2 regions of the Symbiobacterium terraclitae genome follow, and region 1 is predicted to be linked to the other one. Evidence: riboswitches for the same ligand, from Rfam matches in the RefSeq annotation. Region 1 holds a riboswitch; the other holds the start of a gene.

Region 1 (4,920 bases):
TGGCCGGGTGAGCTCGCGGCCTGGATGGCCGACCCGGAGCGGGCGTCTCCTCCCGGCGGGGAGAGCGTATCGTCGCTGCGCCGCCGTGCCCTCGCAGCCCTTCCCCGGCGCGATGGCGCCGTCGTGGTGACGCACGGCGGGGTGATCCGCACGCTGCTCGCCCACCTGACCGGCACGGGCCTCTGGGACTGGCAGGTGCCGCCGGGCGGCGTGGTCACGGTTCAGTGGGACGGGGCGCGCAGCCTGGGCAAGCCGGCGATCTGGCGGCCCGGCGGGTAGGAAGCACGGGGGCCGAGCACGCGCGGTGCTCGGCCCTCGTCTGATCACGCCGGCCGGGAGGTTGCGATGCTGATACCGGTGCCTGTGTGGTGTTCTGCCAGACACGCCAGCGCCGAGTGCCCGGGGTCTGTTGAGTTCACCGGGGCCTGCGTGTGGTCCGGTCCGCCCACGAGAGCGGAGGGGTGGACCGGACACCCCTTCGTTCGCCAGGTCAGTGGGATTTTCTGCCGAACTATGTCCGGTATACTTTACATTCCGGCTGGATTCTCGTACAATTGCCACGAAGGGTGATGAGATCGTGGCGAAGGATGAGATCGTGGCGAAGTATGAACTGCGCAACCGCCTGCGCGCCGCGCGGATCGAGCAGCATCTGTCGCAACAGGAGCTGGCAGACATGGCCGGCGTCACGCGGCAGACCATCAGCGCCATCGAAAACTGCCAGTACGTCCCCTCCACGCTCCTGGCCTTCGTGCTGGCCCGTTGCCTGGGGAAGGCGGTTACGGAACTGTTCTACCTGGAGGAGGTGACAGGTGATGAAAAAGCCCGATGTTGATGAGCGCACGGTGGCCGTCGACAACGCGGCAGGCAACCTCGGCTACAGGGTGATGGCCTGGCTCCTGGTGGCCGACCTCGCGGTTCACGGACTGTGGCCGGACCTGGTCTCGCTCAGGGGGTTTCCCCTGGACATTCCCGTCATCCTGGGGGCGGGGTGGCTCGCCTGGATCTGGTGCCGCGTGCGGGATGACACGATCTCGCGCCACCGTTTCGTCATCATCCTGAGCTCCTTCGGCCTTGCGGGAGCGATGGCGGTCGGGTTCGCCCTGTTGCGCCGGTGATGGGGACCGGACATGCCTCCCTGGGCGGCAGTCCGCATCCGCCACGTGGCGACCGGGCGTGAACAGGTGGTCCCCATCCCGGCTGGTTGCCGTAGCGGGTCGGGGGAGGTCGACTGGTCGCCGGAGGGTTCCGCCGCCGCGACCTACCTTGTGGGGGTGGACGAATCCACCAGGACCGTCGCCGCGGTGGTGCGGCAGGTGGAGAGCGAGTGGCGCCTGTCGCTCCACGCCCCTTCCGAGGCAGACCGGCGCTTCGCCATCCGCGACGCGCCCTTCTGGGTCACGGAGGTCTGGGCCGTGGTGAACACCATCCGGGCGGAAGTGGTGAACGACGTGACGCGGTACGAGCCGAAGGCCTGGCTCATGCGGCTCTAGAGGGGAGACCATGGGGTGTGCCGTACGATGATTGTCCGCAACCTCAACCGGGGCCTCGTCCTGGGCGACCGCATTCGCCGGGCTGATACCTTTCGCTTGCGCCTCCTGGGCCTGATGTTCCGCCCCGCCCTCGCCCCCGGCGAGGGGCTCTGGCTGGAGCCCTGCCGCCAGGTGCACACCCACTTCATGCGATTTCCGATCGACCTGCTCTTCCTGGACCGGGAAGGGCGGGTCCTGCGCGTCCTCGCGTCGTTCCCGCCGTGGCGAATCAGCCCGGCGGTTCCCGGTGCGCGGGCGGTGCTGGAGCTGCCCGCCGGGGCGTCCGGGGAGACCCGTCCGGGTGACCGGTTGGCGGTGTCCACCGAGGAGGATTTTTGGGTCTTCGTAGGGAATACTGTTGCCGACAATCCCCATAAAGACGGATGATGGACTCGGAAGAGACCCTCCCCTGAGGAGGGCGCCGAAGGAGCAATGCCCGGTCTGGCTGGGGGCGGGCAGAATCTCTCAGGCAGCGGCGACCGGGTCCGGACGGACTCTGAACCTCCGGGGGACAGGGCGCACAGCGGGCACGGGCCCGGGTGTCGGGTCTGTCCCCCTTTTGCCGCCCCGGAAGCGGAGTAGTGCCGCCCATTGGCTGGTAAGACTAAGCAAGGTGAAAGCGAGGTGTGGTGGTGAACGAATCACTGAAGCGGACGCCCCTCTACGAGTTGCACCAGAAGCTCGGCGCGCGCATGGTGCCCTTCGGCGGCTGGGAGATGCCGGTGCAGTACGCCGGCGTGATCGAGGAGCACCGGGCCGTCCGGCAGGCGGCCGGCCTCTTCGACGTCTCCCACATGGGCGAGTTCGAGATTTCGGGTCCGCAGGCGCTTGACCTGATCCAGCTGGTCAGCACCAACAACGCGGCGAAGCTTGCCGTCGGCGAGGTCCAGTACTCGCTGATGTGCTACGAGAACGGCACCGTAGTCGACGATATCCTGGTCTACCGGCTCGGCGAGCACCGGTACTGGCTGGTGGTCAACGCCGGCAACACCCAGAAGGACTGGGAGTGGATCAACGTCGCCCGGGAGCGGGCTGGGCTCAGGAACCTGGAGCTGGTCAACCGGTCGGACGAGATCGCCCTGCTCGCCCTGCAGGGGCCGAAGGCGGAGGAGATCCTCCAGCCGTTGGCGCCGGGTGCGGTGCTCTCTGAGATGGCCCCGTTCACCCACAAGATGGGCGTGACGGTGGCCGGCGTGCCGACCCTGGTGCTCTCCCGCACGGGCTACACCGGCGAGGACGGCTTCGAGATCTACGTGAAGGCCGGGGATGCTGCTGCCCTCTGGGAGGCGCTCCTGGAGGCGGGCGAGGACGAGGGGCTCCTGCCCTGCGGCCTGGGCGCCCGGGACACGCTCCGGTTTGAGGCCAAGCTTCCGCTCTACGGCCACGAGATCAGCGACCAGCACAACCCGCTGGAGGCGGGCCTGGGCTTCGCCGTGAAACTGAAGAAGGGCGTGGACTTCATCGGGCGGGAGGCCCTGGCGCAGATCAAGGAGCGGGGGCTTACCCGCAAGCTGGTGGGTATTGAGATGATCGACCGCGGCATCCCCCGGCAGGGCTATCCGGTGGCCGTGGGCGGCCAGACGGTCGGCGAGGTGACCACGGGCAGCTTCTCGCCCACCCTGGAGAAGAACATCGGCCTCGCCTACGTGCCCGTGGAGCACAGCGAAGTGGGCACCGAGGTGGAGGTCATCATCCGCGGCCGGGCGCTGAAGGCGCGGGTCGTCGAGACCCCGTTCTACCGCTCGCCGCACAAGCGCTAGGCGGCATGTCGAAAAACGTGGCACGAGGAGGACGCGCACGATGGCGAACGTTCCGGCGGATCTGAAGTACACGAAGGAGCACGAGTGGATCCGGGTTGAGGGCAACGTCGGCGTGGTGGGCATCACCTGGTTCGCCCAGGACCAGCTGGGCGACGTGGTCTTCGTCGAGCTGCCCGAGGTGGGCCGCGAGCTGAAGCAGAACGAGCAGTTCGGCGTGGTGGAGAGCGTGAAGACCGTCTCCGACCTGTACATCCCGGTCAGCGGCAAGGTGGTCGAGGTCAACACCAAGCTGGAGGGCTCGCCGGAGCTGATCAACCAGGATCCCTACGGCGAGGGCTGGATTCTGAAGATCGAGATCGCCAATCCGGCCGAGCTGGACAGCCTGCTGGACGCGGCGGGCTACGAGGCGTTCACCAAGGAGGGCTAGATGCGCTACATCCCGATTACGCAGGCCGACAAGGCGGCCATGCTGCGGGATATCGGCGTCAGTTCCACCGAGGAGCTCTTCGCTGCCAACATCCCGGCAGAGGTACGCCTGAACCGGCCACTGGACCTGCCCCCGGCCCTGACCGAGATGGAGATCCTGGCCCACCTGCGGGAGCTGGCCGCGCAGAACGCCGACACGGCGGAGTACGCCTGCTTCCTGGGCGGCGGCGCGTACGACCACTACGTGCCCGCCGCAGTCGACGCGGTGCTCCGCCGCGGCGAGTTCCTCACGGCCTACACCCCGTACCAGCCTGAGATCTCCCAGGGCGTGCTGCAGGCGATCTACGAGTACCAGTCCCTGATGTGCGAGCTGACCGGCATGGACCTCTCCAATGCCTCCATGTACGACGGCGCCTCGGCCCTGGCGGAGGCCGCCGGCATGGTGGTCAACCAGACCGGCCGGTCGAAGCTCCTGGTCGCCCGGTCGGTCCACCCGCACTACCGGCGGGTGGTGGAGACCTACATGCACGGCGTCGGCGTCGAGCTGATCGAGGTGCCGCTGGACGGCGTGACGCTGGACCTGAACCGCCTTGAGGCGCTGATGACCGACGAGGTCGGCGGACTGCTGCTGCAGACCCCCAACTACCTGGGCTACCTGGAGCAGGTGCGGCAGATCGAGGCGATCGTGCACCGGATGAGCGGCCTCTTCGTGGTGGCCGTCGACCCGGTCTCCCTGGGCCTGCTCGAGGCGCCGGGCCACTACGGCGCGGACATCGTCGTCGCGGAGGGCCAGGGGCTCGGCGTTCCCCTCTCCTACGGCGGGCCCTACCTGGGCATCCTGGCCACCCGGGAGCGCTTCGCCCGCAAGATGCCCGGCCGCATCGCCGGCGCCACGGTGGACAACCGCGGCCAGCGCGGCTTCGTGCTGACCATGCAGGCGCGCGAGCAGCACATCCGCCGCGAGAAGGCCACCTCCAACATCTGCACCAACCAGGCGCTCATCGCCCTGGCGGCCACGGTCTACCTGGCCCTCGTCGGCAAGGAGGGGCTGCGCGAGGTGGCCAACCTCTCGCTGCAGAAGGCGCACTACGCGGCGCAGCAGATCGCGGCCCTGCCCGGCTGGCGGCTGGCGGGCAGCGCACCGTTCTTCAAGGAGTTCACCGTGCTCGCCCCCGCACCGGCGCAGGCGGTCAGCCGGCACCTGC
Region 2 (4,920 bases), on a different contig from region 1:
CTGGTGGAGATCGCCGAGCAGGAGGGAGCCGACTTCGTCGCCCACGGCTGCACCGGCAAGGGCAACGACCAGGTCCGGTTCGAGGTCTCGGTGGCCGCGCTCAACCCGAGCATCCAGGTGCTGGCGCCGGTCCGGGAGTGGGGCTGGAGCCGGGAGGAGGAGATCGACTACGCCCTGAAGCACGACATCCCGGTGCCGGTGGGCAAGGAGAACCCCTTCTCCATCGACGTCAACCTCTGGGGCCGCTCCTGCGAGGCCGGCGTGCTGGAGGACCCGTGGGCCGAGGCGCCCGAGGAGGCCTTCGAGTGGACGGTCAACCCCGCACAGGCCCCTGACGAGCCGGAGTACGTCGAGATCGGCTTCGAGCAGGGCGTGCCGGTCTCGCTCAACGGCGAGGCCATGGACCTGGTGACGCTGATCGAGAAGCTCCACGCCATCGCCGGCGCGCACGGCGTGGGCCGGATCGACCACGTGGAGAACCGGCTGGTGGGCATCAAGTCGCGCGAGGTCTACGAGATGCCCGCCGCGACCGTGCTCACCCTGGCCCACAAGGAGCTGGAGACCATCACCCTGCCCCGGGAGCTGCACCACTTCAAGCTGGGCCTCGAGCAGAAGTACGCCGAGCTCGTCTACTTCGGCCTCTGGTTCCACCCGCTCAAGGAGGCGCTCGACGCCTTCATCAAGAAGTCGCAGGAGACGGTGACCGGAAAGGTGCGGGTGAAGCTCTTCAAGGGCACGGCCTTCTGCGTCGGGCGCACCTCACCCTACACCCTGTACTCCTACGACCTCGCCACCTACGACAAGGCCGACAAGTTTGACCACAAGGCGGCCAAGGGCTTCATCGACATCTTCGGGCTGCCCACCAAAGTCTACGCCGCTGTACAGAAGAAGCACGAAGCAGGAGCATAGCCAGGCAGGCGCCGCCCCCTCCCGGGGGCGGCGTCGGGTTGAAGGCGGAGGCCACCCCTAAGGCCGCCCGGCAGCCCGCCGAGGGCGCCCTGCCTCGTCCGGGCAGGAAAGCGCCGTCCGGAGGCGAACTGGAAAGGGATGGGCACGACCCGGCAGCCGAGAGAGGAGGGGGACCGGTGGCCCGCGTCTACTACAGGCTCGTGCTCACGGCGCTCTGCGCGCTGGCGGCCTACGTTGCACCGGTTCACACCCTCCGCTACCCCTACCACCTGCCCTACTTTGCGGGCGGGCTGGTGGCGGCGCTGCTGGCCTGGTCCTTCCTGCAGCTGGCGATCATGCTGGAGCCCGAGGTGAAGCCGGGCGTCCAGTTCATCATCGGCGCCGGCTTCGCCGTCATCTCCTGGGCCCACGTCTCGATGGTCTCCGTCCTTCACGTCATCCCGCAGGTGATCCGGGCCGGCCGCCTGCTCGACACCTTCGATCCCATCTGGATCCTGGCCGGGCTCTCGCCGCTGGTGGTGCCGACCGCCGCCATCGCCCTCCGGCTGGCCGGCCACCCGATCCTGCCAGCGCTGGCCGCATCGCTCTTCCGCTTCTCGGTGCCGCTGGGCTTTCTCAGCCTGATCCCCCGCTGGCTCAACATGCCGAAGCAGTTCCGCTGGCTCTTCCTCTTCACCGGGGTGATGTTCCTGGTGCTCGACGGCCTGGGCTTCACCGCGCGCCCCGGGCGTGAGCGCGGCACGTGACCTTTGGTATCACCCCCTGCCCGCAAACGAGCCATTCCAATGAAGCCAACGGGTCAGTTGACCGACAATTTTCCAACGTATAACCTGAAAGTGAAGTAAATATATGCTCGGGGTCAGCGGCGGGAGAGACTTCCCTCCGGGAAGCGCCGAAGGAGCAAGCCGGCATCGGGTCGGGTTGCCGGTGAAACTCTCAGGCATCAGGACCGTTGCTGGGCGCGCTGCGCAACCCCCCCTCTGGAGAGCCGCCTGCGTGCGGCACCGAAGGAGCAAGGCCTCCCGCAGGGCCAAACTCTCAGGTCAGGGAGACAGGGGAACGACCATCTGATTGGTCGTTCCCTTTTTCACATGGATGGGAATGCAGCATCGATGGGGGAGGAGTACCATGGCTGATCGCTACGATCTCGTCATCGTCGGCGGCGGACCCGCAGGCCTCACCGCAGCCATCTACGGCGCCCGGGCCCGGATGAAGACCCTGCTGATCGAGAAGGGGCGGACGGGCGGCCAGGCCGCGTCCACCGAGGAGGTGGAGAACTACCCCGGGGCCGGCCGCACCACGGGGCCCGCGCTGATGCAGCAGTTCCGGGCCCACGCCGAGTCGCTGGGCGCCACCATCGTGCGGGCTGACGTCGCCGCGCTGGAGCTCGACCGGCCCATCAAGACGATTCGCACCCGCAAGGGCGACGAGTACGAGGCCCGGGCGGTCATCCTCGCCCCCGGCGCCGAGCCCCGCATGCTGGGCGTAAAGGGCGAGGGGCGGTTCCGGGGCAAGGGCGTCTCCTACTGCGCCACCTGCGATGCCGACTTCTACACCGACCTGGACGTGGTCGTGGTCGGCAACGGCGACGCGGCGGTGGAGGAGGCCATCTACCTGACGAAGTTCGCCAGCAGCGTCACGCTGATCTGCATCCACCCCGAGGGCACCATGGACGCCAACAAGGCCGCCCAGGAGCGGCTCTTCGCCACCCCCAAGATCAAGGTCATCTGGCAGAGCGTGGTGGAGGAGATCCAGGGCGACGAGATCGTCACCGGCGTGCTGCTCCGGAACCTGGCCACCGGTGAGCAGACGGTCCTGCCCTGCGACGGCGTGTTCATCTTCGTGGGCACCGTGCCGCGCACCGAGTTCCTCAAGGGCACCGGCGTCGAGCTGGACGGCCGGGGCTACATCATCGCCGACCCGGACACGATGGCCACCAGCATCGACGGCGTGTACGTCGCGGGCGACGCCCGCCGCAAGTGGCTCCGGCAGATCGTCACCGCCGCCGCGGACGGCGCCATCGCCGCATGCGCCGCTGAGAAGTTCCTGGCCGAGGAGGAGCAGGTGAACCGCGACCTCCTGGAGCCGGAGGAGCCGGTGCTGGCCGTCTTCTGGAGCCCCGCTGTCCCGCTCTCCATCGAGGTGCTGCGGCAGGCGGAGCAGGTGGTCGCCGGTCTGGGCGGCCAGATGCGCCTCGCCCGCATCGACTGCTACAAGTCGGCCCGCACGGCCAACCGGCTGGGCGTGAGCGACGTGCCTGCCATCATGCTCTTCCACAAGGGTATCCCCCTGGCCACCCTGACGGAGGACTTCAACCATCTGGCCGAGTGGGTGGAGGGACACATACCGGCAAGGACCTGACAAGACCTGCGACGACGGAGGTGAGAGACGGATGCTGGAGGTGAACAAGGAGACGTTTGAGCAGGAGGTGCTCCAGGCCCCGGGGGCGGTGGTCGTGGACTGGTGGAGCCCCAAGTGCGAGCCCTGCTGCGAGCTGCTGCCCGAGGTGGAGCGGATGGCCGCGGCCTACGGCGACCGGGTGAAGTTCGCCAAGGTCAACGTGCTGGAGAACCGGCGGCTGGCCATCAGCCAGCGGGTTCTGGGCCTGCCGACGTTCCAGTTCTACCGCGACGGCCAGAAGGTGGCGGAGTTGGCGGGCGCCGAGGCCTGCACGGCGGAGGCGATCGAAGCGGAGCTGAAACGGCTGGTGTGAGGAGGCTGGAAGTATGAAGCTGGAACTGGGCCGCATCCACATCCGCCATGTGCGCTTCGGCAGCGCCACACGGGTGGAGGGCGGCGTCCTCACCGTCAACCGGGACGAGCTGACCGCCCTGCTGCTGCAGGACGAGCGGCTGACCGCCGTGGAGCTGGACATCGCCCGACCGGGCGAGTCGGTGCGGATCATCCCGGTGAAGGACGTCATCGAGCCACGGGTCAAGGTCTCCGGCCCCGGCGGGGTCTTCCCCGGCTTCACCAGCAAGGTGGAGACCGTGGGGGAGGGCCGCACGCACGTGCTGAAGGGCTGCGCCGTCGTGACCACCGGCAAGATCGTCGGCTTCCAGGAGGGGCTGATCGACATGTCGGGCCCGGGCGCGGCGTACACGCCGTTCTCGCAGTTGATCAACCTGACCGTGCACGCCACCCCCAGGGAGGGGCTGACGCAGCACGAGCACGAGGCCGCGCTCCGCATCGCGGGCCTGAAGGCCGCGGCCTACCTGGGCGAGGCCGGCCGCACGGTGGAGCCCGACGAGGTCGTCACCTACGAGCACCTGCCGCTGCCCGAGGCCATCGCCCGCTACCCGGGCCTGCCGAAGGTGGTCTACGTCTACATGCTCCAGTCCCAGGGGCTGCTGCACGACACGTACGTCTACGGCGTGGACGCCAAGCGGATCCTGCCGACGTTGATCTCCCCGACGGAGGTCTTCGACGGGGCCATCGTCAGCGGCAACTGCGTCTCCGCCTGCGACAAGAACACCACGTACCACCACCAGAACTCGCCGGTGATCGAGGACCTCTACGCCCGACACGGCAAGGACCTGAACTTCATCGGCGTGGTGATCACCAACGAGAACGTCACCCTGGCTGACAAGGAGCGCTCCTCCAGCTACGCCGCCAAGCTGGTGCAGATGCTGGGGGCCGACGGCGCCATCGTCACCGAGGAGGGGTTTGGCAACCCCGACACCGACCTGATGATGAACTGCCGCAAGCTCGAGGAGAAGGGCGTCAAGACGGTGCTGATCACCGACGAGTACGCCGGCCGGGACGGCGCGTCGCAGTCCCTGGCAGACGCGACGCCCAGGGCCGACGCCGTGGTGACGGCCGGCAACGCCAACGCCGTGGTGGTGCTGCCACCCATGGAGAAGGTCATCGGCTACCCCGAGCAGGTAAGCGTCATCGCCGGCGGCTGGGACGGTTCGCTGCGGCCCGACGGCTCCATCGAGGCCGAGATCCAGGTGATCACCGGGGCCACCAACGAGCTGGGCTTCTCCCGCCTCTCGGCGCGGACGATCT

What was found. Region 1 has a riboswitch for glycine ahead of gcvT (glycine cleavage system aminomethyltransferase GcvT). Riboswitches for the same ligand answer to the same signal wherever they lie in the genome.
Region 2: another riboswitch for glycine. It lies ahead of trxB (thioredoxin-disulfide reductase); the one in region 1 lies ahead of gcvT (glycine cleavage system aminomethyltransferase GcvT).

The regions. Positions count from the first base shown of each region.
Region 1 covers NZ_JAGGLG010000013.1:15,531-20,450, reverse strand. Annotated here, with positions in the region: gene J2Z79_RS09090 (histidine phosphatase family protein) at 1-279, shown strand, start outside; gene J2Z79_RS09085 (helix-turn-helix transcriptional regulator) at 578-832, shown strand; gene J2Z79_RS09080 (hypothetical protein) at 813-1,115, shown strand; gene J2Z79_RS09075 (hypothetical protein) at 1,128-1,490, shown strand; gene J2Z79_RS09070 (DUF192 domain-containing protein) at 1,518-1,916, shown strand; glycine riboswitch at 1,913-2,021, shown strand; gene gcvT (glycine cleavage system aminomethyltransferase GcvT) at 2,162-3,289, shown strand; gene gcvH (glycine cleavage system protein GcvH) at 3,330-3,716, shown strand; gene gcvPA (aminomethyl-transferring glycine dehydrogenase subunit GcvPA) at 3,717-4,920, shown strand, end outside.
Region 2 covers NZ_JAGGLG010000028.1:12,936-17,855, forward strand. Annotated here, with positions in the region: gene J2Z79_RS14115 (argininosuccinate synthase) at 1-909, shown strand, start outside; gene J2Z79_RS14120 (hypothetical protein) at 1,086-1,655, shown strand; glycine riboswitch at 1,766-1,871, shown strand; glycine riboswitch at 1,880-1,974, shown strand; gene trxB (thioredoxin-disulfide reductase) at 2,038-3,270, shown strand; gene trxA (thioredoxin TrxA) at 3,302-3,622, shown strand; gene J2Z79_RS14135 (glycine/sarcosine/betaine reductase component B subunit) at 3,636-4,920, shown strand, end outside.